4 regions of the Lysinibacillus sp. FSL M8-0216 genome follow, and region 3 is predicted to be linked to each of the others. Evidence: a T-box and tRNA genes for the amino acid it is inferred to sense, from the RefSeq annotation. Region 3 holds a T-box; the other regions hold tRNA genes.
The links. A T-box is a leader RNA that pairs with one kind of tRNA and senses whether it is charged. The one in region 3 lies ahead of MKX57_RS16915 (valine--tRNA ligase), so its partner is inferred to be a tRNA-Val.

Region 1: it has a tRNA-Val gene. The T-box ahead of MKX57_RS16915 (valine--tRNA ligase) is inferred to sense a tRNA for this amino acid. The anticodon was not compared.
Region 2: it has a tRNA-Val gene. The T-box ahead of MKX57_RS16915 (valine--tRNA ligase) is inferred to sense a tRNA for this amino acid. The anticodon was not compared.
Region 4: it has a tRNA-Val gene. The T-box ahead of MKX57_RS16915 (valine--tRNA ligase) is inferred to sense a tRNA for this amino acid. The anticodon was not compared.

The regions. Positions count from the first base shown of each region.
Region 1 covers NZ_CP152007.1:4,092,686-4,098,322, forward strand. The annotation lists gene MKX57_RS20330 (S8 family peptidase) at 1-639, shown strand, start outside; gene MKX57_RS20335 (hypothetical protein) at 1,041-1,334, opposite strand; gene MKX57_RS20340 (hypothetical protein) at 1,371-1,505, opposite strand; tRNA gene MKX57_RS20345 (tRNA-Leu) at 1,622-1,702, opposite strand; tRNA gene MKX57_RS20350 (tRNA-Cys) at 1,750-1,823, opposite strand; tRNA gene MKX57_RS20355 (tRNA-Gly) at 1,832-1,906, opposite strand; tRNA gene MKX57_RS20360 (tRNA-Gln) at 1,913-1,987, opposite strand; tRNA gene MKX57_RS20365 (tRNA-His) at 2,009-2,084, opposite strand; tRNA gene MKX57_RS20370 (tRNA-His) at 2,122-2,197, opposite strand; tRNA gene MKX57_RS20375 (tRNA-Trp) at 2,211-2,284, opposite strand; tRNA gene MKX57_RS20380 (tRNA-Tyr) at 2,298-2,381, opposite strand; tRNA gene MKX57_RS20385 (tRNA-Thr) at 2,391-2,466, opposite strand; tRNA gene MKX57_RS20390 (tRNA-Phe) at 2,477-2,549, opposite strand; tRNA gene MKX57_RS20395 (tRNA-Asp) at 2,564-2,639, opposite strand; tRNA gene MKX57_RS20400 (tRNA-Met) at 2,643-2,717, opposite strand; tRNA gene MKX57_RS20405 (tRNA-Val) at 2,744-2,819, opposite strand; tRNA gene MKX57_RS20410 (tRNA-Glu) at 2,839-2,913, opposite strand; tRNA gene MKX57_RS20415 (tRNA-Ser) at 2,938-3,029, opposite strand; tRNA gene MKX57_RS20420 (tRNA-Asn) at 3,035-3,111, opposite strand; rRNA gene rrf (5S ribosomal RNA) at 3,128-3,243, opposite strand; rRNA gene MKX57_RS20430 (23S ribosomal RNA) at 3,357-5,637, opposite strand, start outside.
Region 2 covers NZ_CP152007.1:257,772-263,408, forward strand. The annotation lists rRNA gene MKX57_RS01185 (23S ribosomal RNA) at 220-3,147, shown strand; rRNA gene rrf (5S ribosomal RNA) at 3,214-3,329, shown strand; tRNA gene MKX57_RS01195 (tRNA-Val) at 3,341-3,416, shown strand; tRNA gene MKX57_RS01200 (tRNA-Asp) at 3,421-3,493, shown strand; tRNA gene MKX57_RS01205 (tRNA-Thr) at 3,507-3,582, shown strand; tRNA gene MKX57_RS01210 (tRNA-Tyr) at 3,593-3,676, shown strand; tRNA gene MKX57_RS01215 (tRNA-Trp) at 3,681-3,754, shown strand; tRNA gene MKX57_RS01220 (tRNA-His) at 3,798-3,873, shown strand; tRNA gene MKX57_RS01225 (tRNA-Gln) at 3,883-3,957, shown strand; tRNA gene MKX57_RS01230 (tRNA-Lys) at 3,971-4,043, shown strand; tRNA gene MKX57_RS01235 (tRNA-Arg) at 4,062-4,138, shown strand; tRNA gene MKX57_RS01240 (tRNA-Pro) at 4,154-4,227, shown strand; tRNA gene MKX57_RS01245 (tRNA-Ala) at 4,240-4,315, shown strand; tRNA gene MKX57_RS01250 (tRNA-Ser) at 4,329-4,421, shown strand; tRNA gene MKX57_RS01255 (tRNA-Phe) at 4,426-4,501, shown strand; tRNA gene MKX57_RS01260 (tRNA-Gly) at 4,508-4,581, shown strand; tRNA gene MKX57_RS01265 (tRNA-Ile) at 4,586-4,659, shown strand; tRNA gene MKX57_RS01270 (tRNA-Asn) at 4,667-4,743, shown strand; tRNA gene MKX57_RS01275 (tRNA-Glu) at 4,745-4,816, shown strand; gene MKX57_RS01280 (nitric oxide synthase oxygenase) at 5,138-5,637, shown strand, end outside.
Region 3 covers NZ_CP152007.1:3,431,091-3,436,727, forward strand. The annotation lists gene MKX57_RS16910 (hypothetical protein) at 1-384, opposite strand, end outside; gene MKX57_RS16915 (valine--tRNA ligase) at 638-3,283, opposite strand; T-box leader at 3,357-3,613, opposite strand; gene MKX57_RS16920 (hypothetical protein) at 3,887-4,567, opposite strand; gene MKX57_RS16925 (SRPBCC family protein) at 4,743-5,189, opposite strand; gene hemL (glutamate-1-semialdehyde 2,1-aminomutase) at 5,432-5,637, opposite strand, start outside.
Region 4 covers NZ_CP152007.1:3,801,044-3,806,680, forward strand. The annotation lists gene MKX57_RS18735 (iron ABC transporter permease) at 1-632, shown strand, start outside; gene MKX57_RS18740 (ABC transporter ATP-binding protein) at 648-1,445, shown strand; tRNA gene MKX57_RS18745 (tRNA-Glu) at 1,566-1,637, opposite strand; tRNA gene MKX57_RS18750 (tRNA-Ser) at 1,640-1,730, opposite strand; tRNA gene MKX57_RS18755 (tRNA-Asn) at 1,742-1,818, opposite strand; tRNA gene MKX57_RS18760 (tRNA-Ile) at 1,827-1,900, opposite strand; tRNA gene MKX57_RS18765 (tRNA-Gly) at 1,902-1,975, opposite strand; tRNA gene MKX57_RS18770 (tRNA-Phe) at 1,981-2,056, opposite strand; tRNA gene MKX57_RS18775 (tRNA-Asp) at 2,110-2,185, opposite strand; tRNA gene MKX57_RS18780 (tRNA-Met) at 2,189-2,263, opposite strand; tRNA gene MKX57_RS18785 (tRNA-Ser) at 2,314-2,406, opposite strand; tRNA gene MKX57_RS18790 (tRNA-Ile) at 2,425-2,498, opposite strand; tRNA gene MKX57_RS18795 (tRNA-Met) at 2,505-2,578, opposite strand; tRNA gene MKX57_RS18800 (tRNA-Ala) at 2,605-2,680, opposite strand; tRNA gene MKX57_RS18805 (tRNA-Pro) at 2,698-2,774, opposite strand; tRNA gene MKX57_RS18810 (tRNA-Arg) at 2,784-2,860, opposite strand; tRNA gene MKX57_RS18815 (tRNA-Leu) at 2,869-2,957, opposite strand; tRNA gene MKX57_RS18820 (tRNA-Gly) at 2,963-3,037, opposite strand; tRNA gene MKX57_RS18825 (tRNA-Leu) at 3,074-3,158, opposite strand; tRNA gene MKX57_RS18830 (tRNA-Lys) at 3,182-3,257, opposite strand; tRNA gene MKX57_RS18835 (tRNA-Thr) at 3,266-3,341, opposite strand; tRNA gene MKX57_RS18840 (tRNA-Val) at 3,348-3,420, opposite strand; rRNA gene rrf (5S ribosomal RNA) at 3,431-3,546, opposite strand; gene MKX57_RS18850 (IscS subfamily cysteine desulfurase) at 3,795-4,865, opposite strand; gene nadB (L-aspartate oxidase) at 4,966-5,637, shown strand, end outside.

The sequences.
Region 1 (5,637 bases), 660 kb from region 3:
CTTTGGGCTTACAAAGTGTTATTAGATAGCGGCTCTGGATACTCAGATGATATTGCTGCTGCTATTCGACATGCAGCAGATCAAGCAACAGCTACTGGTAGCAAAACAATTATTAGTATGTCTCTAGGTTCTTCAGCGAATAATAGCCTCATTTCAAGTGCTGTCAATTACGCATACAGTAAAGGAGTTCTAATAGTAGCTGCAGCTGGTAATTCAGGCTATGCGCAAGGAACAATTGGTTATCCGGGGGCATTACCAAATGCAATCGCCGTTGCAGCTTTAGAAAATGTACAACAAAATGGGACTTATCGTGTAGCTGACTACTCTTCACGTGGTTATATATCTACAGCTGGAGATTATGTAATCCAGGAAGGTGATATTGAAATCTCAGCTCCTGGCTCATCAGTTTATTCTACATGGTATAATGGCGGTTATAATACAATTAGCGGCACATCAATGGCTACCCCTCATGTCTCTGGTTTAGCAGCAAAAATTTGGGCTGAAAATCCGTCATTGTCTAACACGCAACTACGTTCTAACTTACAAGCGAGAGCAAAATCAGTAGATATTAAAGGTGGTTATGGAGCTGCTATAGGTGATGACTACGCTTCAGGATTTGGATTTGCTCGCGTTCAATAATTTCAAAAGGTGAAGCATACTAACATTAGTAATACAAACCAAAGCTATGGTTTGTATTACTATTTTTTTGGTTCTAAACGTATTCACCAGTACCCCTAATACCTCCAAGTAGTATTATAGCTTCGCTTGTTATACGAGATCTAAGTCCCAACCAGCCTCAAACAAATTTCTACAGGTAGGGGTGAACAGGTAGAATTATTGAAAGGCACTTAATGTGCCTTTCAAACTTCACTAATTAAAATCATGAATAAATTCTTTTAACAATATTTTAAAGTAATCCAGATATCCCTCATTTAAAATGCTACTAGGAATATGTGTAGAATAGTCAATATGATTTACAAACTTAAATTCTTCTTTATCATACTTTCCTATTTCTTCGGTTTTTAGAGTAGTAGTAAATATTATTTGATTACGGAGTATGTTTCTGTTTTTTTAGTAAACAGACTATCAAAAAATAAAGTTCCATTTGGATCAATACTTTTATATTTTTCATTCATGGAGAATAAAACATTAGAGATAACTTCTTTTTTAGTTGAAATACCTTTGTCCTTTGCAATTTCAAACATAGTAATAATTGATTCTAATTCTCGTATTTGTTCATCTAGTTCTTGTACTTTACTCTCAGCATCTTCTGCATTAAATAATTGCTCTTTATAAAATAACAGTGATTCTAAAGAAATCTCGTCAACGAACATTATCCCATAGTTTACTTACCTGATTACACGAACCAGTCAAATCATTGAAGTTATATAGTAACTAATATCATTACTATCTGTTCTAAAATTCATCAAGTATAATAAAGCTTTAGTTTCATACTCGCTTCCAATACCTCTATTCTTTTCTGTAGCTTGAATAACATAGCTCATTCGTTAGCCCCCCTTTTCATGGAAGAATATTCAATCTTAATGTATACAGTTTTTCTACAAATTTTCAACATAAAAAAAGAACCCTTGAGTTATCAAGGATTCTTTCACTTTTTAGATACCGGTGGTCGGGGTCGAACCGACACTCCAAAGGAACACGATTTTGAGTCGTGCGCGTCTGCCAATTCCGCCACACCGGCATAATGGAGATAAAAAAAATCGGATAAACCGATTAGCAGTAAAAATATGGAGGCGGCAACCGGATTTGAACCGGTGATAAAGGTGTTGCAGACCTGTGCCTTACCACTTGGCTATGCCGCCATCATACTTGGAGCGGAAGACGAGGTTCGAACTCGCGACCCCCACCTTGGCAAGGTGGTGTTCTACCACTGAACTACTTCCGCAATAAATGGCTGGGGTACCTGGATTCGAACCAGGGCATGACGGAATCAAAATCCGTTGCCTTACCGCTTGGCTATACCCCAAAAGATAATTATATATAAAAATGGGGCGACTGATGGGAATCGAACCCACGAATGCCTGAACCACAATCAGGTGCGTTAACCACTTCGCCACAACCGCCATTATTAATATTATTTTGTTTTATTTTAAAGTTAAATGGGGCGACTGATGGGAATCGAACCCACGAATGCCTGAACCACAATCAGGTGCGTTAACCACTTCGCCACAACCGCCATAAAATTTAATTGGCAGGGGCAGTAGGAATCGAACCCACATCAAAGGTTTTGGAGACCTCTATTCTACCGTTAAACTATGCCCCTATTTGATAAAAACTGGTGGAGGGGGACGGATTCGAACCGCCGAACCCTAAGGAGCGGATTTACAGTCCGCCGCGTTTAGCCACTTCGCTACCCCTCCGGGAATAAATGGTGCCGGCGATAGGAGTCGAACCCACGACCTACTGATTACAAGTCAGTTGCTCTACCAACTGAGCTACACCGGCAAAAAAATGATGGGTCAGGACGGAATCGAACCGCCGACACTTAGAGCTTCAATCTAATGCTCTACCAACTGAGCTACTGACCCATATACTATAAAAATGGCGGTCCCGACCGGGATCGAACCGGCGATCTCCTGCGTGACAGGCAGGCATGTTAACCGCTACACCACGGGACCATTTGGTTGCGGGGGCTGGATTTGAACCAACGACCTTCGGGTTATGAGCCCGACGAGCTACCACTGCTCCACCCCGCGATAATGATATATGTTGTTTTTAAAAATGGTGGAGGATGACGGGCTCGAACCGCCGACCCTCTGCTTGTAAGGCAGATGCTCTCCCAGCTGAGCTAATCCTCCATCTGGGTATAAAAATGAATGGTGACCCCTACGGGATTCGAACCCGTGTTACCGCCGTGAAAGGGCGGTGTCTTAACCACTTGACCAAGGGGCCTTCGTTTGGAATAATTAAAAGTGCTGGCGGAGAGTAAGGGATTTGAACCCTTGAGACAGTGTTAACCGCCTACACGATTTCCAATCGTGCTCCTTCGGCCACTCGGACAACTCTCCAAGAATGGCTCCGAAGGCAGGACTCGAACCTGCGACAACCTGATTAACAGTCAGGTGCTACTACCAACTGAGCTACTTCGGAATAATTTTAGTATACAGCCTAGCGACGTCCTACTCTCACAGGGGGAAGCCCCCAACTACCATCGGCGCTAAAGAGCTTAACTTCCGTGTTCGGTATGGGAACGGGTGTGACCTCTTTGCCATCATCACTAGACTATTTGAAAGACAATACTTATTATAACATATTTTATCGAAATTACAAGTATAATATAATAATTTTATTCTTTCAAAACTGGATAAACGGTTCATTGAAGGTTTCAAACTTTTTTGGTTAAGTCCTCGATCGATTAGTATTCGTCAGCTCCATGTGTCACCACACTTCCACCTCGAACCTATCTACCTCATCGTCTTTGAGGGATCTTACTTACTTGCGTAATGGGAAATCTCATCTTGAGGGGGGCTTCATGCTTAGATGCTTTCAGCACTTATCCCGTCCACACATAGCTACCCAGCGATGCCTTTGGCAAGACAACTGGTACACCAGCGGTGTGTCCATCCCGGTCCTCTCGTACTAAGGACAGCTCCTCTCAAATTTCCTACGCCCACGACGGATAGGGACCGAACTGTCTCACGACGTTCTGAACCCAGCTCGCGTACCGCTTTAATGGGCGAACAGCCCAACCCTTGGGACCGACTACAGCCCCAGGATGCGATGAGCCGACATCGAGGTGCCAAACCTCCCCGTCGATGTGGACTCTTGGGGGAGATAAGCCTGTTATCCCCGGGGTAGCTTTTATCCGTTGAGCGATGGCCCTTCCATGCGGAACCACCGGATCACTAAGCCCGTCTTTCGACCCTGCTCGACTTGTAGGTCTCGCAGTCAAGCTCCCTTGTGCCTTTACACTCTACGAATGATTTCCAACCATTCTGAGGGAACCTTTGGGCGCCTCCGTTACCTTTTAGGAGGCGACCGCCCCAGTCAAACTGTCCGCCTGACACTGTCTCCTGCCCCGCTAAGGGGCATGGGTTAGAATTTCAATACAACCAGGGTAGTATCCCACCGACGCCTCCTTCGAAGCTGGCGCTCCGAGATCTCTGGCTCCTACCTATCCTGTACAAGTTGTACCAAAATTCAATATCAGGCTACAGTAAAGCTCCACGGGGTCTTTCCGTCCTGTCGCGGGTAACCTGCATCTTCACAGGTACTATAATTTCACCGAGTCTCTCGTTGAGACAGTGCCCAGATCGTTACGCCTTTCGTGCGGGTCGGAACTTACCCGACAAGGAATTTCGCTACCTTAGGACCGTTATAGTTACGGCCGCCGTTTACTGGGGCTTCAATTCGCAGCTTCGCTTGCGCTAACCACTCCTCTTAACCTTCCAGCACCGGGCAGGCGTCAGCCCCTATACGTCACCTTACGGTTTTGCAGAGACCTGTGTTTTTGCTAAACAGTCGCCTGGGCCTATTCACTGCGGCTCTCATGCGCTTGCACGCTCAAGAGCACCCCTTCTCCCGAAGTTACGGGGTCATTTTGCCGAGTTCCTTAACGAGAGTTCTCTCGCACACCTTAGGATTCTCTCCTCGACTACCTGTGTCGGTTTGCGGTACGGGCACCTCTCACCTCGATAGAGGCTTTTCTTGGCAGTGTGAAATCAGGAACTTCGTCCATACGGACTCGCCATCACAGCTCAACGTTACAGTGTGCGGATTTGCCTACACACACGCCTTACTGCTTGGACGCGCATAACCAACAGCGCGCTTACCCTATCCTACTGCGTCCCCCCATTTCTCAAACGGTGAGGAGGTGGTACAGGAATATCAACCTGTTGTCCATCGCCTACGCCTATCGGCCTCGGCTTAGGTCCCGACTAACCCTGAGCGGACGAGCCTTCCTCAGGAAACCTTAGTCATACGGTGGACGGGATTCTCACCCGTCTTTCGCTACTCATACCGGCATTCTCACTTCTAAGCGCTCCACCAGTCCTTCCGGTCTGACTTCAACGCACTTAGAACGCTCTCCTACCACTGACATCGTAGATGTCAATCCACAGCTTCGGTGAATCGTTTAGCCCCGATACATTTTCGGCGCAGCGTCACTCGACCAGTGAGCTATTACGCACTCTTTAAATGATGGCTGCTTCTAAGCCAACATCCTGGTTGTCTGTGCAACGCCACATCCTTTTCCACTTAACGATTACTTTGGGACCTTAGCTGGTGGTCTGGGCTGTTTCCCTTTTGACTACGGATCTTATCACTCGCAGTCTGACTCCCGTGTATAAATATCTGGCATTCGGAGTTTGTCTGAATTCGGTAAACCGGGATGGCCCCCTAGTCCAAACAGTGCTCTACCTCCAGTATTCTCATCACGAGGCTAGCCCTAAAGCTATTTCGGAGAGAACCAGCTATCTCCAAGTTCGATTGGAATTTCTCCGCTACCCACACCTCATCCCCGCACTTTTCAACGTGCGTGGGTTCGGGCCTCCAGTAAGTGTTACCTTACCTTCACCCTGGACATGGGTAGATCACCTGGTTTCGGGTCTACGACCACGTACTATTTCGCCCTATTCAGACTCGCTTTCGCTGCGGCTCCGCCTTCTAAAGCTTAAC
Region 2 (5,637 bases), 1.6 Mb from region 3:
GAATACAAACCTTGGGTTTGTAAGATTACGTTTTGCGTTCAGTTTTGAAGGTTCATTCTTCTGAATGAAATACTTCAAAACTTGTTCTTTGAAAACTGGATAAAACGACATTGAAATAGTAACAAACACATTTATTTTTTTAAGTTTTTTATAGGCTTAATAACATTAAAAGGTTTCAAGACACGAGCAGTTAAATGCGATGTGTATTGGAAGCTGATAGGTTAAGTTATTAAGGGCGCACGGCGAATGCCTTGGCACTAGGAGCCGAAGAAGGACGGCACTAACACCGATATGCTTCGGGGAGCTGTAAGTGAGCTTTGATCCGGAGATTTCCGAATGGGGGAACCCACTACGTTTAATCGCGTAGTATCTTGACGTGAATACATAGCGTCTTGAAGGCAGACCCAGGGAACTGAAACATCTAAGTACCTGGAGGAAGAGAAAGAAAAATCGATTCCCTGAGTAGCGGCGAGCGAAACGGGAAGAGCCCAAACCAAGAGGCTTGCCTCTTGGGGTTGTAGGACACTCAATACGGAGTTACAAAAGAGCGAGTTAGATGAAGCGACTTGGAAAGGTCCGCCAGAGCAGGTAAAAGCCCTGTAGTCGAAAGTTCGTTCCCTCCTGAGTGGATCCTGAGTACGGCGGAACACGTGAAATTCCGTCGGAATCCGGGAGGACCATCTCCCAAGGCTAAATACTACCTAGTGACCGATAGTGAACCAGTACCGTGAGGGAAAGGTGAAAAGCACCCCGGAAGGGGAGTGAAAGAGATCCTGAAACCGTGTGCCTACAAGTAGTTAGAGCCCGTTAATGGGTGATAGCGTGCCTTTTGTAGAATGAACCGGCGAGTTACGATTACGTGCGAGGTTAAGCTTTAGAAGGCGGAGCCGCAGCGAAAGCGAGTCTGAATAGGGCGAAATAGTACGTGGTCGTAGACCCGAAACCAGGTGATCTACCCATGTCCAGGGTGAAGGTAAGGTAACACTTACTGGAGGCCCGAACCCACGCACGTTGAAAAGTGCGGGGATGAGGTGTGGGTAGCGGAGAAATTCCAATCGAACTTGGAGATAGCTGGTTCTCTCCGAAATAGCTTTAGGGCTAGCCTCGTGATGAGAATACTGGAGGTAGAGCACTGTTTGGACTAGGGGGCCATCCCGGTTTACCGAATTCAGACAAACTCCGAATGCCAGATATTTATACACGGGAGTCAGACTGCGAGTGATAAGATCCGTAGTCAAAAGGGAAACAGCCCAGACCACCAGCTAAGGTCCCAAAGTAATCGTTAAGTGGAAAAGGATGTGGCGTTGCACAGACAACCAGGATGTTGGCTTAGAAGCAGCCATCATTTAAAGAGTGCGTAATAGCTCACTGGTCGAGTGACGCTGCGCCGAAAATGTATCGGGGCTAAACGATTCACCGAAGCTGTGGATTGACATCTACGATGTCAGTGGTAGGAGAGCGTTCTAAGTGCGTTGAAGTCAGACCGGAAGGACTGGTGGAGCGCTTAGAAGTGAGAATGCCGGTATGAGTAGCGAAAGACGGGTGAGAATCCCGTCCACCGTATGACTAAGGTTTCCTGAGGAAGGCTCGTCCGCTCAGGGTTAGTCGGGACCTAAGCCGAGGCCGATAGGCGTAGGCGATGGACAACAGGTTGATATTCCTGTACCACCTCCTCACCGTTTGAGAAATGGGGGGACGCAGTAGGATAGGGTAAGCGCGCTGTTGGTTATGCGCGTCCAAGCAGTAAGGCGTGTGTGTAGGCAAATCCGCACACTGTAACGTTGAGCTGTGATGGCGAGTCCGTATGGACGAAGTTCCTGATTTCACACTGCCAAGAAAAGCCTCTATCGAGGTGAGAGGTGCCCGTACCGCAAACCGACACAGGTAGTCGAGGAGAGAATCCTAAGGTGTGCGAGAGAACTCTCGTTAAGGAACTCGGCAAAATGACCCCGTAACTTCGGGAGAAGGGGTGCTCTTGAGCGTGCAAGCGCATGAGAGCCGCAGTGAATAGGCCCAGGCGACTGTTTAGCAAAAACACAGGTCTCTGCAAAACCGTAAGGTGACGTATAGGGGCTGACGCCTGCCCGGTGCTGGAAGGTTAAGAGGAGTGGTTAGCGCAAGCGAAGCTGCGAATTGAAGCCCCAGTAAACGGCGGCCGTAACTATAACGGTCCTAAGGTAGCGAAATTCCTTGTCGGGTAAGTTCCGACCCGCACGAAAGGCGTAACGATCTGGGCACTGTCTCAACGAGAGACTCGGTGAAATTATAGTACCTGTGAAGATGCAGGTTACCCGCGACAGGACGGAAAGACCCCGTGGAGCTTTACTGTAGCCTGATATTGAATTTTGGTACAACTTGTACAGGATAGGTAGGAGCCAGAGATCTCGGAGCGCCAGCTTCGAAGGAGGCGTCGGTGGGATACTACCCTGGTTGTATTGAAATTCTAACCCATGCCCCTTAGCGGGGCAGGAGACAGTGTCAGGCGGACAGTTTGACTGGGGCGGTCGCCTCCTAAAAGGTAACGGAGGCGCCCAAAGGTTCCCTCAGAATGGTTGGAAATCATTCGTAGAGTGTAAAGGCACAAGGGAGCTTGACTGCGAGACCTACAAGTCGAGCAGGGTCGAAAGACGGGCTTAGTGATCCGGTGGTTCCGCATGGAAGGGCCATCGCTCAACGGATAAAAGCTACCCCGGGGATAACAGGCTTATCTCCCCCAAGAGTCCACATCGACGGGGAGGTTTGGCACCTCGATGTCGGCTCATCGCATCCTGGGGCTGTAGTCGGTCCCAAGGGTTGGGCTGTTCGCCCATTAAAGCGGTACGCGAGCTGGGTTCAGAACGTCGTGAGACAGTTCGGTCCCTATCCGTCGTGGGCGTAGGAAATTTGAGAGGAGCTGTCCTTAGTACGAGAGGACCGGGATGGACACACCGCTGGTGTACCAGTTGTCTTGCCAAAGGCATCGCTGGGTAGCTATGTGTGGACGGGATAAGTGCTGAAAGCATCTAAGCATGAAGCCCCCCTCAAGATGAGATTTCCCATTACGCAAGTAAGTAAGATCCCTCAAAGACGATGAGGTAGATAGGTTCGAGGTGGAAGTGTGGTGACACATGGAGCTGACGAATACTAATCGATCGAGGACTTAACCAAAAAAGTTTGAAACCTTCAATGAACCGTTTATCCAGTTTTGAAAGAATAAGCTTTCAATTGAATAAGTGAAGTGATGATGGCAAAGAGGTCACACCCGTTCCCATACCGAACACGGAAGTTAAGCTCTTTAGCGCCGATGGTAGTTGGGGGCTTCCCCCTGTGAGAGTAGGACGTCGCTTCGCTTATTTTTTATGGAGGATTAGCTCAGTTGGGAGAGCACCTGCCTTACAAGCAGGGGGTCGGCGGTTCGAGCCCGTCATCCTCCACCATTTTGGTCCCGTGGTGTAGCGGTTAACATGCCTGCCTGTCACGCAGGAGATCGCCGGTTCGATCCCGGTCGGGACCGTTATTTTTTTATTGCCGGTGTAGCTCAGTTGGTAGAGCAACTGACTTGTAATCAGTAGGTCGTGGGTTCGACTCCTATCGCCGGCACCATTATTCCCTTGGAGGGGTAGCGAAGTGGCTAAACGCGGCGGACTGTAAATCCGCTCCTTAGGGTTCGGCGGTTCGAATCCGTCCCCCTCCACCATTTTAGGGGCATAGTTCAACGGTAGAATAGAGGTCTCCAAAACCTTTGGTGTGGGTTCGATTCCTACTGCCCCTGCCAGGTATTGAGGTACTCGTTCATATATGGCTGTTATTATATAGTGGCGGTTGTGGCGAAGTGGTTAACGCATCGGATTGTGGTTCCGACATTCGTGGGTTCGATTCCCATCAGTCGCCCCATTTTAAAATTGGGGTATAGCCAAGCGGTAAGGCAACGGATTTTGATTCCGTCATGCCTAGGTTCGAATCCTAGTACCCCAGCCATTTTTTATTTTACGAGCCATTAGCTCAGTTGGTAGAGCATCTGACTTTTAATCAGAGGGTCGAAGGTTCGAGTCCTTCATGGCTCATCATTTTTTATTAATTTTGCGCCCGTAGCTCAATTGGATAGAGCGTCTGACTACGGATCAGAAGGTTATGGGTTCGACTCCTGTCGGGCGCGCCAATTTATTCATGTTTTCGGAATGTAGCTCAGCTTGGTAGAGCACTTGGTTTGGGACCAAGGGGTCGTAGGTTCGAATCCTGTCATTCCGATCATCTATAAATGGGGCCTTAGCTCAGCTGGGAGAGCGCCTGCCTTGCACGCAGGAGGTCAGCGGTTCGATCCCGCTAGGCTCCACCATTTTAATATTTTTGGAGGTATACCCAAGTCTGGCTGAAGGGATCGGTCTTGAAAACCGACAGGCGGGTAACACCGCGCGGGGGTTCGAATCCCTCTACCTCCTCCATTTCGGGTCAGTAGCTCAGTTGGTAGAGCATTAGATTGAAGCTCTAAGTGTCGGCGGTTCGATTCCGTCCTGACCCACCATTATTTGCGGGTGTAGTTTAATGGTAAAACCTCAGCCTTCCAAGCTGATGTCGTGAGTTCGATTCTCATCACCCGCTCCAAAATGGGCCTATAGCTCAGCTGGTTAGAGCGCACGCCTGATAAGCGTGAGGTCGATGGTTCGAGTCCATTTAGGCCCATCATTATTCCGAAGTAGCTCAGTTGGTAGTAGCACCTGACTGTTAATCAGGTTGTCGCAGGTTCGAGTCCTGCCTTCGGAGCCACGGCCCGTTGGTCAAGTGGTTAAGACACCGCCCTTTCACGGCGGTAACACGGGTTCGAATCCCGTACGGGTCATCAAGCATGTAGCACAGTTGTGTGCTACATGCTTTTTTTATCTTTGCATAAACAGGTATCAAAGCTATAAATCCTTTGACAAGGTTTTGTAGCTTTTTAATGTTAGGTCTAAACATTTCCTTCTACCAAATGCTCATAATCCCTCTCTTTTTATAGGCTCGTTTAAAGGAGTACTATAATTCAATTACTACTTGGAACGATGCTTTATAGTAAATTTGAACAAACTATTTCATATATGCAATATGTATGTTTTTTCACTAGCTATTTTCATGGTGCTTATTGCCTCGTTCCTCTAATATGAGGATAAGTGGAGGAATCGATATGAATATACAGGAGATACAATGTTTTTTAAATCAATACCAGCTGGAACAAAATGAATCCAAACTTTGGTTAGAAAATAGATTACAACAGATTAAAAGTGCAGGGGAATATAAGCCTACAACAGAGGAGCTAGTTTTTGGCGCACGAGTTGCATGGCGTAATAGCAATAAATGTATTGGACGGTTGTTTTGGCAATCATTGCATGTAGTAGATGCACGAGAAGTTTTAGATGAACAGGGCATTTTTCAAAAGTTACTAGAGCATATTGAGTATGCCACTAATCATGGGAAAATTCGTCCAACTATAACAGTGTTTGCAACTGACAGAGTACGGATTTGGAATCATCAGCTAATTCGTTATGCAGGCTACGAAACAGAAGAAGGCATTATTGGAGATGCACATTCCATCATTTTTACAAAAGTATGTGAATCGATGGGCTGGAAAGGCGAGCGTACGCCGTTTGATGTATTACCACTTGTCATACAGGTAGATGGACATGC
Region 3 (5,637 bases):
AGCCCCTAGCAATGCACCCATATTGTCCAAAATGATTTTTGCATCATTGTTTAATAAAGGCATAACATCTGAACGTTGTACTAATTCAAAGGAGTTTTTTAATGTTCTTTTCAACATTGCAATATCAAAATTTGAGCAATACTCATTTATTTTATTGATGGTTAACATATCTGCCCGTGAGAGTTTTGTACATTCCTGTTGAGTTTGCCTATTTGCTAATACATGTTTAATAAGCACACGCGCACTTGTGTTTAATAAACGATAATATTTCGCATCTGATAATTTCAATAGATTTGTTTCAATCAATACCCTTGCACTAACAAAATCTAAGTCATCACATGCTTTATTGACTTTCGTAATATACGTTGTCATATTACCTGTCATTTCACATCTCCATTCATACCATAAACCCGAAAAAAAGCCATTGCTTTGGTATAGCGATTCCATTAAAGACCATTTCTTTTCCGTCAACATAATATTGCGTTAGGTTTTGTTTCCTACTATAATAATAATTCACCTAACCTATTAGACTAATTATTCTAAATGGTACTACATACATTTACCCATTTCAATGCATAACTTTTTCTCTACATAAAAAAAGCAATGGATAACTTTATCGTCATCCATTGCTCTACTATTACATATTTTTTAATTCCTCTAAACGTTTTAATACAACCGCGTGCTTATTTTCATAATCCGCTAATTTTTCACGTTCTACATTTACTAATGCCTCAGGTGCTTTCGATACGAACTTTTCATTTGAAAGCTTACCTGTCACTAACTTCACTTCTTTTGCCCATTTCTCTAACTCTTTTTCAAGACGAGCGATTTCTTCCTCTAAGTTAATAAGCCCAACAAGCGGTAGGAAAACTTGAGCACCTGTAATAACTGCTGTCATCGATTGACCAGGTGCCTCTAAGCCTTCACCAATTGTTAACGTATCTGGGTTACAGAATTTCTCTAAATAGGCTTTATTCGCTTCAAGTACTGCCACTGTTGCAGCATCTTTCGCAGAGATAAATAACGGTACTTTTTTGCTCATTGGCGTGTTTACTTCCGCACGAATATTACGTACTGAACGTATAATATCCATTAGGAGCTTCATATTATCTGCTTCGTCAGCAAAATGAAGATCCGTGCGTACTGTTGGCCATGCAGCCACTGTAATCGATTCACCATCATGAGGTAAGTGTTGCCAGATTTCCTCTGTAATGAATGGCATAAATGGATGCAATAGACGCATCGTTTGATCGAGTACGTACGCTAAAATAGAACGAGTTGTCTTTTTAGCAGTTTCATCCTCACCGTATAATGGTAATTTTGCCATTTCAATATACCAAGAACAGAAATCATCCCAAATGAAATTATAAAGTTCGCGACCAACTTCACCAAATTCATAGCGCTCTGCCAAAGATGTTACACGTTCAATCGTCTCATTTAAGCGTGTTAAAATCCATTTGTCAGCAACCGATTTTTCACCTGTTAAGTCGATTTCATCATATGTCATTCCATCCATATTCATAAGGGCAAAACGGGATGCATTCCAAATCTTATTAGAGAAATTCCATACAGCCTCTACCTTCTCAGTAGTATAACGTAAATCTTGACCAGGTGATGAACCTGTTGCTAAGAAGTAGCGTAATGAGTCTGCACCGTATTGCTCAATAACATCCATTGGATCTACACCATTGCCAAGTGACTTACTCATTTTACGCCCTTCACCATCACGAACTAAACCATGAATTAACACATCTTTGAATGGACGTTGCTCTGTAAATTCAAGACCTTGGAAAATCATTCGAGATACCCAGAAGAAAATAATATCATAGCCTGTTACGAGTGTATTTGTTGGGTAGTAACGTTTATATTCTTCATTTGCCTCGTCTGGCCAGCCCATTGTAGAAAACGGCCATAGCGCTGAAGAGAACCATGTATCTAGTACATCCTCATCTTGTGTCCAATTGTCTGCATCAGCCGGTGCTTCTTTTCCTACGTAAATTTCACCTGTTTCATTATGGTACCAAGCCGGGATTTGATGGCCCCACCATAATTGGCGAGAAATACACCAATCACGAATATTCTCCATCCAGCGAGAATAAGTATTTTCAAAACGAGCCGGAACAAAGTTCACTTTACCTTCTTGGTCTTTTTGAAGCTCTAATGAAGAATCTGCAAGTGGTTGCATTTTAACGAACCATTGTGCTGAAAGATATGGCTCTACAACAGCACCAGAACGTTCAGAATGCCCTACTGAATGCATATGTTCTTCAATGCGTATTAACACACCCGCTTCTTGTAAATCAGCAACAATTTGCTTACGACATTCAAAACGATCCATACCGTTGTATTTGCCAGCAAGTTCGTTCATTGTGCCATCTTCATTCATCACGAGGATACGCTCAAGATTGTGACGATTACCAACTTCAAAGTCATTTGGATCATGGGCAGGTGTCATTTTTACAACCCCTGTTCCAAATTCCATATCAACATAGTCATCTGCTACAATCGGAATTTCGCGACCTACAATCGGTAAAATAACCGTTTTACCAATTAAATGCTGATAACGTTCATCTTTCGGGTGAACAGCTACGCCAGAGTCACCAAGCATCGTTTCAGGACGTGTTGTCGCAACTTCTACATATCCTGAGCCATCAGCTAAAGGATATTTCATATGATAGAAGGCACCTTGCACATCTTGGTAAATAACCTCGATATCAGACAATGCTGTTTTAGCAGCTGGATCCCAGTTAATAATGCGTTCACCACGATAGATTAGGCCTTTTTCATATAATTGAACAAAAACTGTATTAACTGCCTCCGAAAGACCTTTATCAAGTGTGAAACGCTCACGTGTGTAGTCTAATCCAAGGCCAAGCTTTGCCCATTGATCACGGATATGCCCAGCATATTCTTCTTTCCATTCCCATGTTTTCTCGAGGAATTTTTCACGTCCTAAATCATAACGTGTAATATTATCCTCACGTAGCTTTGCTTCTACTTTTGCCTGTGTAGCAATACCTGCATGGTCCATACCTGGTAACCAAAGTGCATCATATCCTTGCATACGTTTCATACGAATGAGGATATCTTGTAAAGTTGTATCCCATGCATGACCAAGGTGCAATTTACCTGTTACGTTCGGTGGTGGAATAACGATTGAATAAGGTTCTTTCCCACTTTCTGGCTGTGCCTCAAAAAATTTCCCTTGCAACCACCATTCGTAGCGACCGGCTTCAATGGACTGTGGGTCATATTTAGTTGGCATTGAAATGTTTTCTGTCATATTGACTCCTCCTAATATTTGAAGACTATTGATAAAGCAATCACTTCACCAAATAAAAAAAACTCCTCTCGTCTAAAAGGACGAAGGAGTTTTAGTTCGCGGTACCACCTTTAATTCCAGCAGCGGTTAAGGAAATGATCATCGAATACATTTCTCAGCCTTATCTACTGGCTCTTAATTCGGTAACGGTGTTTAACCGGCTTTAACTACTGTTAGTTCACTAAAGCTGCTCAAGGGCTACCTTCAATTAAGTACAAATAGAAACTTCTCAGCTACCGTTTCCTCTCTGAAAATGTAACATAATTTACTCTTCCCTATCATAGCATCTGTATTTGATTTTCCTTATTGTACCGCAGAAACGTGTAATTTTTCAAGTGATTTAGTCATCTTTTAATAAGAGTAAAGTAAATAGAAAAGGAAGTGAATATTCAAATGCGTCGACGCAAGTATAACCCCTGGCTTTTACCACCTTGGATAAGGCAAGTTCGTTTTTACTGTAGAACGATTATCGTGCCGATTTGTGGTTTTCAATTTATCCGTGTCATTATTGTTCCAACATCCGGTGATTTAATTTTCTTATTACTCTTGCTACTTCTCAGCTATTTACTTTTGAAAGACATCATTTGATACACGAACTTTAAGCGGTGTATATTCTTCAGTTAGATCCCAAATCATGGAAGGCACTTCATGCCAAGTGCTGGACTCACGTACAACAATATGACTTGAGGATTCTCTCAAACTTGTTTTTTGGTCAACTGTTGGAGTCTTCACTTGGTGTGAAGCTGCTACTACTGCGGTAGTTTGTTTTTTCACTTGCATGCTTTCTTCTGGCACAGTAAGTATCTCTTCATGTTCATAGGCACTGGCAGTAAAGGACTGATCTTCTAATACATGGTCATTTTCAACAACTGGCTCGTATTCGTTAAAGATGCTTGTGACTGTCCATTCAAGCTGACATTTCTGATTCGTCAAGCTTGGGCGAATATCTTTGACCATTATATCCTTAAGGTTTGATTCCTTTGGTAAATCGACATGTAATGGCACAGCATACTCAAAATAACCTGTATCTCCTTGGACATCTAGGGCATCAATTGAAATTAATTCTTCATCGCCTGTAAAAGCTTGCATATTTTGAAAATCGAAGCGTACATGTGCGGTGATATGATAGATGCCTACTAGTCGAAGTGAATCCTCTAACTGCATTGCCTGCCACTGTGGCTTAATTTGCACAGCTGCTATTTCTGTTGGGCAGCCGTACCCAGGAAAACAAAATGTTTCACTCATATTCCAAGTTTTGTGTTCGATAATAATCCCTCCCTTTGCATCATATGACTTATGAGGGGATAGTATGCTAGAAAGCTTCCTATTCAACCGTATAAAAAAAGAAGAAATTCATATAAAAATGGCATGCTAGAACATTACTTCTAGCATGCCATTTTTATGAATGTACTTACATCCATTAAACATGTACTAATTTGATTTTATTTGCTACACGATCTGTTAACATTTGCGTTGCCTTTGGTACAATCGGTTTGAAAATTGGGTTTAAAACAGGACCAGCTAATCCACCAGCAATAACCTCTAAGAAGCCTGTCATTTTTGTGTTTTCAGCATCCATGCTTTCTGCAAGGAAATAGCCATTTCCTGTGAAATTATCCGAAAGACCTTTAAGTTCAAATGTCACTTTGGACGGGGATACCCACTCTAAAATAATAATTTCTACTTCAACTGTTTTTTTCAGAACTCCCACATTTCCTTTAAAAGTCCATGTTGAATGTTTGTCATCAATCATTTCATGTGCGTTATAACCTGGGACTAGCTTTGCCCATTTCTCCATATCACTGACGAAATCCCATACATGTTCAATTCCTACGGGTACTTCGACCGTATGTGTGCCTGTTGCCATATCAATTCACTACTTTCTTTTATGAATAGCTATATTATAAACGATATCGTCCACATTTTGGCTATGCTGAAAGATATAATTTTGACAAAAGCAGGTCCTTCATCCAGTATAGATGATTGTCCTTACTAGTTAATATATGCTATATTTTCTCTTTTGTTCTTTTATTGCTCAAGTACTACAATGACTTCTAACTTATGTATACAAAAGGGCATGCTAGATTTTTTTCTAGCATGCCCTATCAATTACTTAGCTAATTGTGCAAATACTTTATGGAAGGCATCAACCGTTTTTGCGATATGCTCCTCTGTATGTGCAGTAGAGATAAACAACCCTTCAAACTGAGACGGTGGTAGGAAAATTCCTTCCTCAGCCATCAAACGGAAGTATTCAGCAAATAAGGCTAAATCCGATGATTTAGCAGTTGCAAAATCAATGACCTCTTCATTCG
Region 4 (5,637 bases), 370 kb from region 3:
CAGGTTTTATTGGTGCTACTGTAGTTGGGTGTTTGGTTTACCTATTTGCATGGAAAGATGGTGTTACGCCAAATCGTCTTGTTTTAATCGGTATTAGTGTATCCGCATTGATGCAAGCCATTACGACCATGCTAATGATTATTGGTCCTATCTATCAAGCAAGTGAAGCAAATAAGTGGATTACTGGGAGCGTCAAAAGCGCAGACTGGGATCAAGTTCAAATCGTTGTGCCCTTAATACTAGTACTCCTACTTGTCACGTTCTTTACTACACGTCAGTTAAATGTACAAGAATTAGGTGATGATACAGCGGCAGGATTAGGACAATCCGTTCAAAAAACTCGTCTATATTTAATTCTGTTATGTTGCTGCTTAGTAGCAAGTGCCATTTCCTTTGCGGGGGCAATTGGATTTGTAGGGTTGATGGCCCCTCATATCGCACGTCGTATCGTTGGTTCATCATTCGGAGTACTTGTGCCAACATCCGCAGCCATTGGAGCATTGCTCGTAATGGTTGCGGATATTATCGGTCGTACTGCGTTTAGCCCTTTAGAAGTGCCAGCTGGTGTCTTTACTGCTGCCATCGGTGCTCCTTATTTTATCTATTTATTATTTAGAAATCCTAATAAATAAAGGAGTTCATACATCATGACTGAATCCTTATTAACTAAATCCCTAACATTAAGTTATGGTGATTCCAATATTATCGAAGATCTCAATTTATCTATCCCTTTGAATGAAATTACTGTCTTAATTGGAGCGAACGGCTGTGGCAAATCTACACTTTTACGCTCTATTGCTCGATTATTAAAGCCCAAAAAGGGATCTGTGTTATTAGATGGCGAAGATATTTTTAAACTATCTACAAAGCAAGTAGCTAAAAACCTTTCTATACTTCCTCAATCACCAGTAGCACCAGAAGGCTTAACGGTTCTACAGCTCGTTAAACAAGGACGATTTCCTTATCAAAGTTGGCGCCAGCAATGGACGGAGAAGGACGAGGAAATTGTGATGAATGCCTTAAAAGCAACAGGTACGGAGCAATTACGAGATAGACCAGTGGATGAGCTATCAGGTGGGCAACGTCAACGTGCATGGATTGCTATGACACTTGCTCAAGATACAGATATTATTCTTTTAGATGAGCCTACAACCTATTTAGATCTAACTCATCAAATAGAAGTGTTAGATTTATTATTTGAATTAAATCAACAGCAAAAGCGAACAATTATTATGGTCTTACATGATATAAACCTCGCTTGTCGTTATGCCGATCATATCATTACTGTACGTGATCGAGGAGTTTATCGCCAAGGTAAGCCTGAAGAGATCATGACGACAGAATTAGTTAGCCATGTATTTGATCTTGAATGTCAAATGACATCAGATCCAATCTTTGGAACACCTTTATGTATTCCTTATGGTAAAGGACGAAATATTACGTAAGTCTTCAAAAAACAACAAGCCTTCGCCGATTGATTATCTGGCGAAGGCTTTCTTGTTACCTGTTCTTTTCCGTTCATAAAAAAAGTGCAGTAGATGTAAATTCATCTACTGCACTTAGTATGACCCGTACGGGATTCGAACCCGTGTTACCGCCGTGAAAGGGCGGTGTCTTAACCACTTGACCAACGGGCCAATGGCGGAGAAGGAGGGATTTGAACCCTCGCGCCGGTTACCCGACCTACACCCTTAGCAGGGGCGCCTCTTCAGCCTCTTGAGTACTTCCCCACACAAAAAAATGGCTCCGAAGGCAGGACTCGAACCTGCGACAACCTGATTAACAGTCAGGTGCTACTACCAACTGAGCTACTTCGGAATAAATAATGGGCCTAAATGGACTCGAACCATCGACCTCACGCTTATCAGGCGTGCGCTCTAACCAGCTGAGCTATAGGCCCTTGGAGCGGGTGATGAGAATCGAACTCACGACATCAGCTTGGAAGGCTGAGGTTTTACCATTAAACTACACCCGCATAAATGGTGGGTCAGGACGGAATCGAACCGCCGACACTTAGAGCTTCAATCTAATGCTCTACCAACTGAGCTACTGACCCATTTCGTCCATGCTAAGCTTGCTCACTTTTTGCTTCTCATGTCTATAAAAAAATGGCGGTCCCGACCGGGATCGAACCGGCGATCTCCTGCGTGACAGGCAGGCATGTTAACCGCTACACCACGGGACCATTTGGTTGCGGGGGCCGGATTTGAACCAACGACCTTCGGGTTATGAGCCCGACGAGCTACCACTGCTCCACCCCGCGATAATCTTATTGTCTTTTCGAGTTTTTAAAGCACCATTTATGAATAAAACTGGAGGAGGTAGAGGGATTCGAACCCCCGCGCGGTGTTACCCGCCTGTCGGTTTTCAAGACCGATCCCTTCAGCCAGACTTGGGTATACCTCCGTAATAATATATAAATGATGGACCTTGCAGGACTCGAACCTGCGACCGGACGGTTATGAGCCGTCTGCTCTAACCAACTGAGCTAAAGGTCCTTAAGATGGCGGCAGAGGGGATCGAACCCCCGACCTTACGGGTATGAACCGTACGCTCTAGCCAGCTGAGCTACGCCGCCAGGATCTTTATACTGGTTAATTACTATGGTGGAGCCTAGCGGGATCGAACCGCTGACCTCCTGCGTGCAAGGCAGGCGCTCTCCCAGCTGAGCTAAGGCCCCATAATATTTTTTGGAAATGGTCGGGAAGACAGGATTCGAACCTGCGACCCCTTGGTCCCAAACCAAGTGCTCTACCAAGCTGAGCTACTTCCCGTTGTTCTTATGGCGCGCCCGACAGGAGTCGAACCCATAACCTTCTGATCCGTAGTCAGACGCTCTATCCAATTGAGCTACGGGCGCATATAAAATGGTGCCGAGGACCGGAATCGAACCGGTACGGTAGTCACCTACCGCAGGATTTTAAGTCCTGTGCGTCTGCCAGTTCCGCCACCCCGGCACATTTGGAGCGGAAGACGAGGTTCGAACTCGCGACCCCCACCTTGGCAAGGTGGTGTTCTACCACTGAACTACTTCCGCATGTGCATAAGTTTTTTTATCTGGCATATTGAAAAATGGTGCGGGTGAAGGGAGTCGAACCCCCACGCCTTGCGGCGCTAGATCCTAAGTCTAGTGCGTCTGCCAATTCCGCCACACCCGCTTAATATGGTTGGTACTTATAAATGGTGAGCCATGAAGGACTCGAACCTTCGACCCTCTGATTAAAAGTCAGATGCTCTACCAACTGAGCTAATGGCTCGTCTGAAATGGTGCCGGCTATAGGAATCGAACCCACGACCTACTGATTACAAGTCAGTTGCTCTACCTGCTGAGCTAAACCGGCAAATGATGGAGGATGACGGGCTCGAACCGCCGACCCTCTGCTTGTAAGGCAGATGCTCTCCCAGCTGAGCTAATCCTCCTGGGTATTATGCCTAGCGACGTCCTACTCTCACAGGGGGAAGCCCCCAACTACCATCGGCGCTAAAGAGCTTAACTTCCGTGTTCGGTATGGGAACGGGTGTGACCTCTTTGCCATCATCACTAGACTACTTTATTATGTATCTTGTTTTGAAGTTGTTTACCTGTCCTTCAAGACAAGAATTATTGTATAACGTTTTCTCATATTGTGCAATACTTTTTTATAAAAAAAAGAAATTATTACTTTTAAAAGATATTTTTGTTAAGAAAGAGAAAATATTGCCCTGCAAAATATTATATCAATAGTTGTTTCAAAAGAAAACAATTATTTTTCATCTATATATTTTCAGCTTATGATCTTGCTTAAAACTTGCTACTAAATAGTAGCAAGTTCCATAGTCAATCTATCAATTTCTTTAAATGTTGTTGAATCTCCGAAAGATATTCTAAAGAATTGCCGTGCCGTTTCCATTGAATAATTCATAGATAAAATGGCTTTTGTTCCAGATTCGCTATGAATATCACACGCACTTCCCGTTGATATACTGATCCCTGCCTCGTTTAATTTTAATAATACATATTGCCCCTCCACTTTACTCATCATGACACCACAAATATTTGGCAATTGCTGCTTACACTCTATTAGTCGAACTGTTTTTGGTAGACGACTTTTAAAATATCTTCTTAATTCCTCGTAATGCTGTCTTTCATAACTATTATTTTCAACCGCTGCCGCAAAGGAAACAATGGCAGGTGTATCTAAAGTTCCCCCTCTTAATCCTCTTTCATGAGTTACGCCTGGTGTCAGTGCTGGAACACGAATTGCAGGGTTTATATAAACAGCGCCGCAGCCCTTAGGTCCTCCTATTTTATGTGCTGAAATTGTCATAGCGTCTCCTCCTCTTGGTATAGTTAATTTCCCAAAGGATTGTACACAATCAATATGACAGTAAACAGCGGCTTCTTTTGCCGCTTCAATTATTTTTTCCACAGGTTGAATAGAACCAATTTCTGAATTTACATGTTGAATGGAAATTAATGCTGTATCTTTTCGAATAGCGAGTAGTAGTTGTTCTGAGTCAATACAACCATCCTTTTGCAACGGTAATTTTGTCACCTCAAAACCCATTTTCTCCAATGTATTCAAAGCTGCATGTACAGACGTATGTTCAGCTTGTGATGAAATAATATGTTTTCCTTTTTTAGAGGCAAATGCTAATGACAAAATGGCCATAATGTTTCCTTCCGTTCCGCTTCCAGTAAAGATAACGCCATCACTATTGACACCAAGTTCATTGGCTATAATTTCTCTTGATTGCTGGATAAAATAATACGCTTGTCCCCCTAAATCATGGAGACTTGAGCTATTTCCATAATAACGCTGTGCCACCTCTACATATGCTTCAAGCGCCTTCTTCGTCATTGGTGTTGTTGCTGCGTAATCCATGTAGATCATCGTATTCTTCCTCTCTCGTTCAACAGGTCTTGTTTTCTTTTTTATTTTATGTAAAGATAAGTGTCAAGACAACTGTAAAGAAGGTATAACTATGGATGTAAAGACAGACGTCCTTATAATTGGTAGTGGTATTGCAGCACTTCAGGCAGCTCTACTCCTCGAAGAACATTTTAAAATACAAATAGTTACAAAATCATCCGTCCATACGAGCAGTTCCTATCGTGCACAGGGTGGCATTGCCGTCGTGACAAGTGAGGAGGATCATATTGATTGCCATATTGCGGATACATTGAAGGCCGGAGAGTTTCATCATGAAGGTAGAAATGTCCAAACGCTCATAGAAGAAGGCACAAAAATAATGCGTAACTACCTTCAAGCTGAATTCCCCATTGATCGGAATAGCAATGGAGCTCCTGCTCTAGGTCTGGAGGGAGCACATAGCCATCATCGTATTCTCCATGCAGGTGGTGATCGTACTGGTCAAATTTTCATAGATTACTTGCTTCATAAACTTTCTCCTAATACAAAGGTAAATTGCTATGAAATGGCCTATGAACTTTTACTAAATACAAATGGTGACTGTGTAGGTGTACTTACAAAAGGAAGCGAAGGCACTAAACGCTACTTTGCCCATCATGTTATTTTAGCGACAGGTGGTGCAGGAGCACTTTATTCAAGTACATCTAATTACCCAACAAATACTGGTGATGGTATTGCTTTAGCCTTTCGAGCAGGAGCTGCCATCAGTGATATGGAATTTATG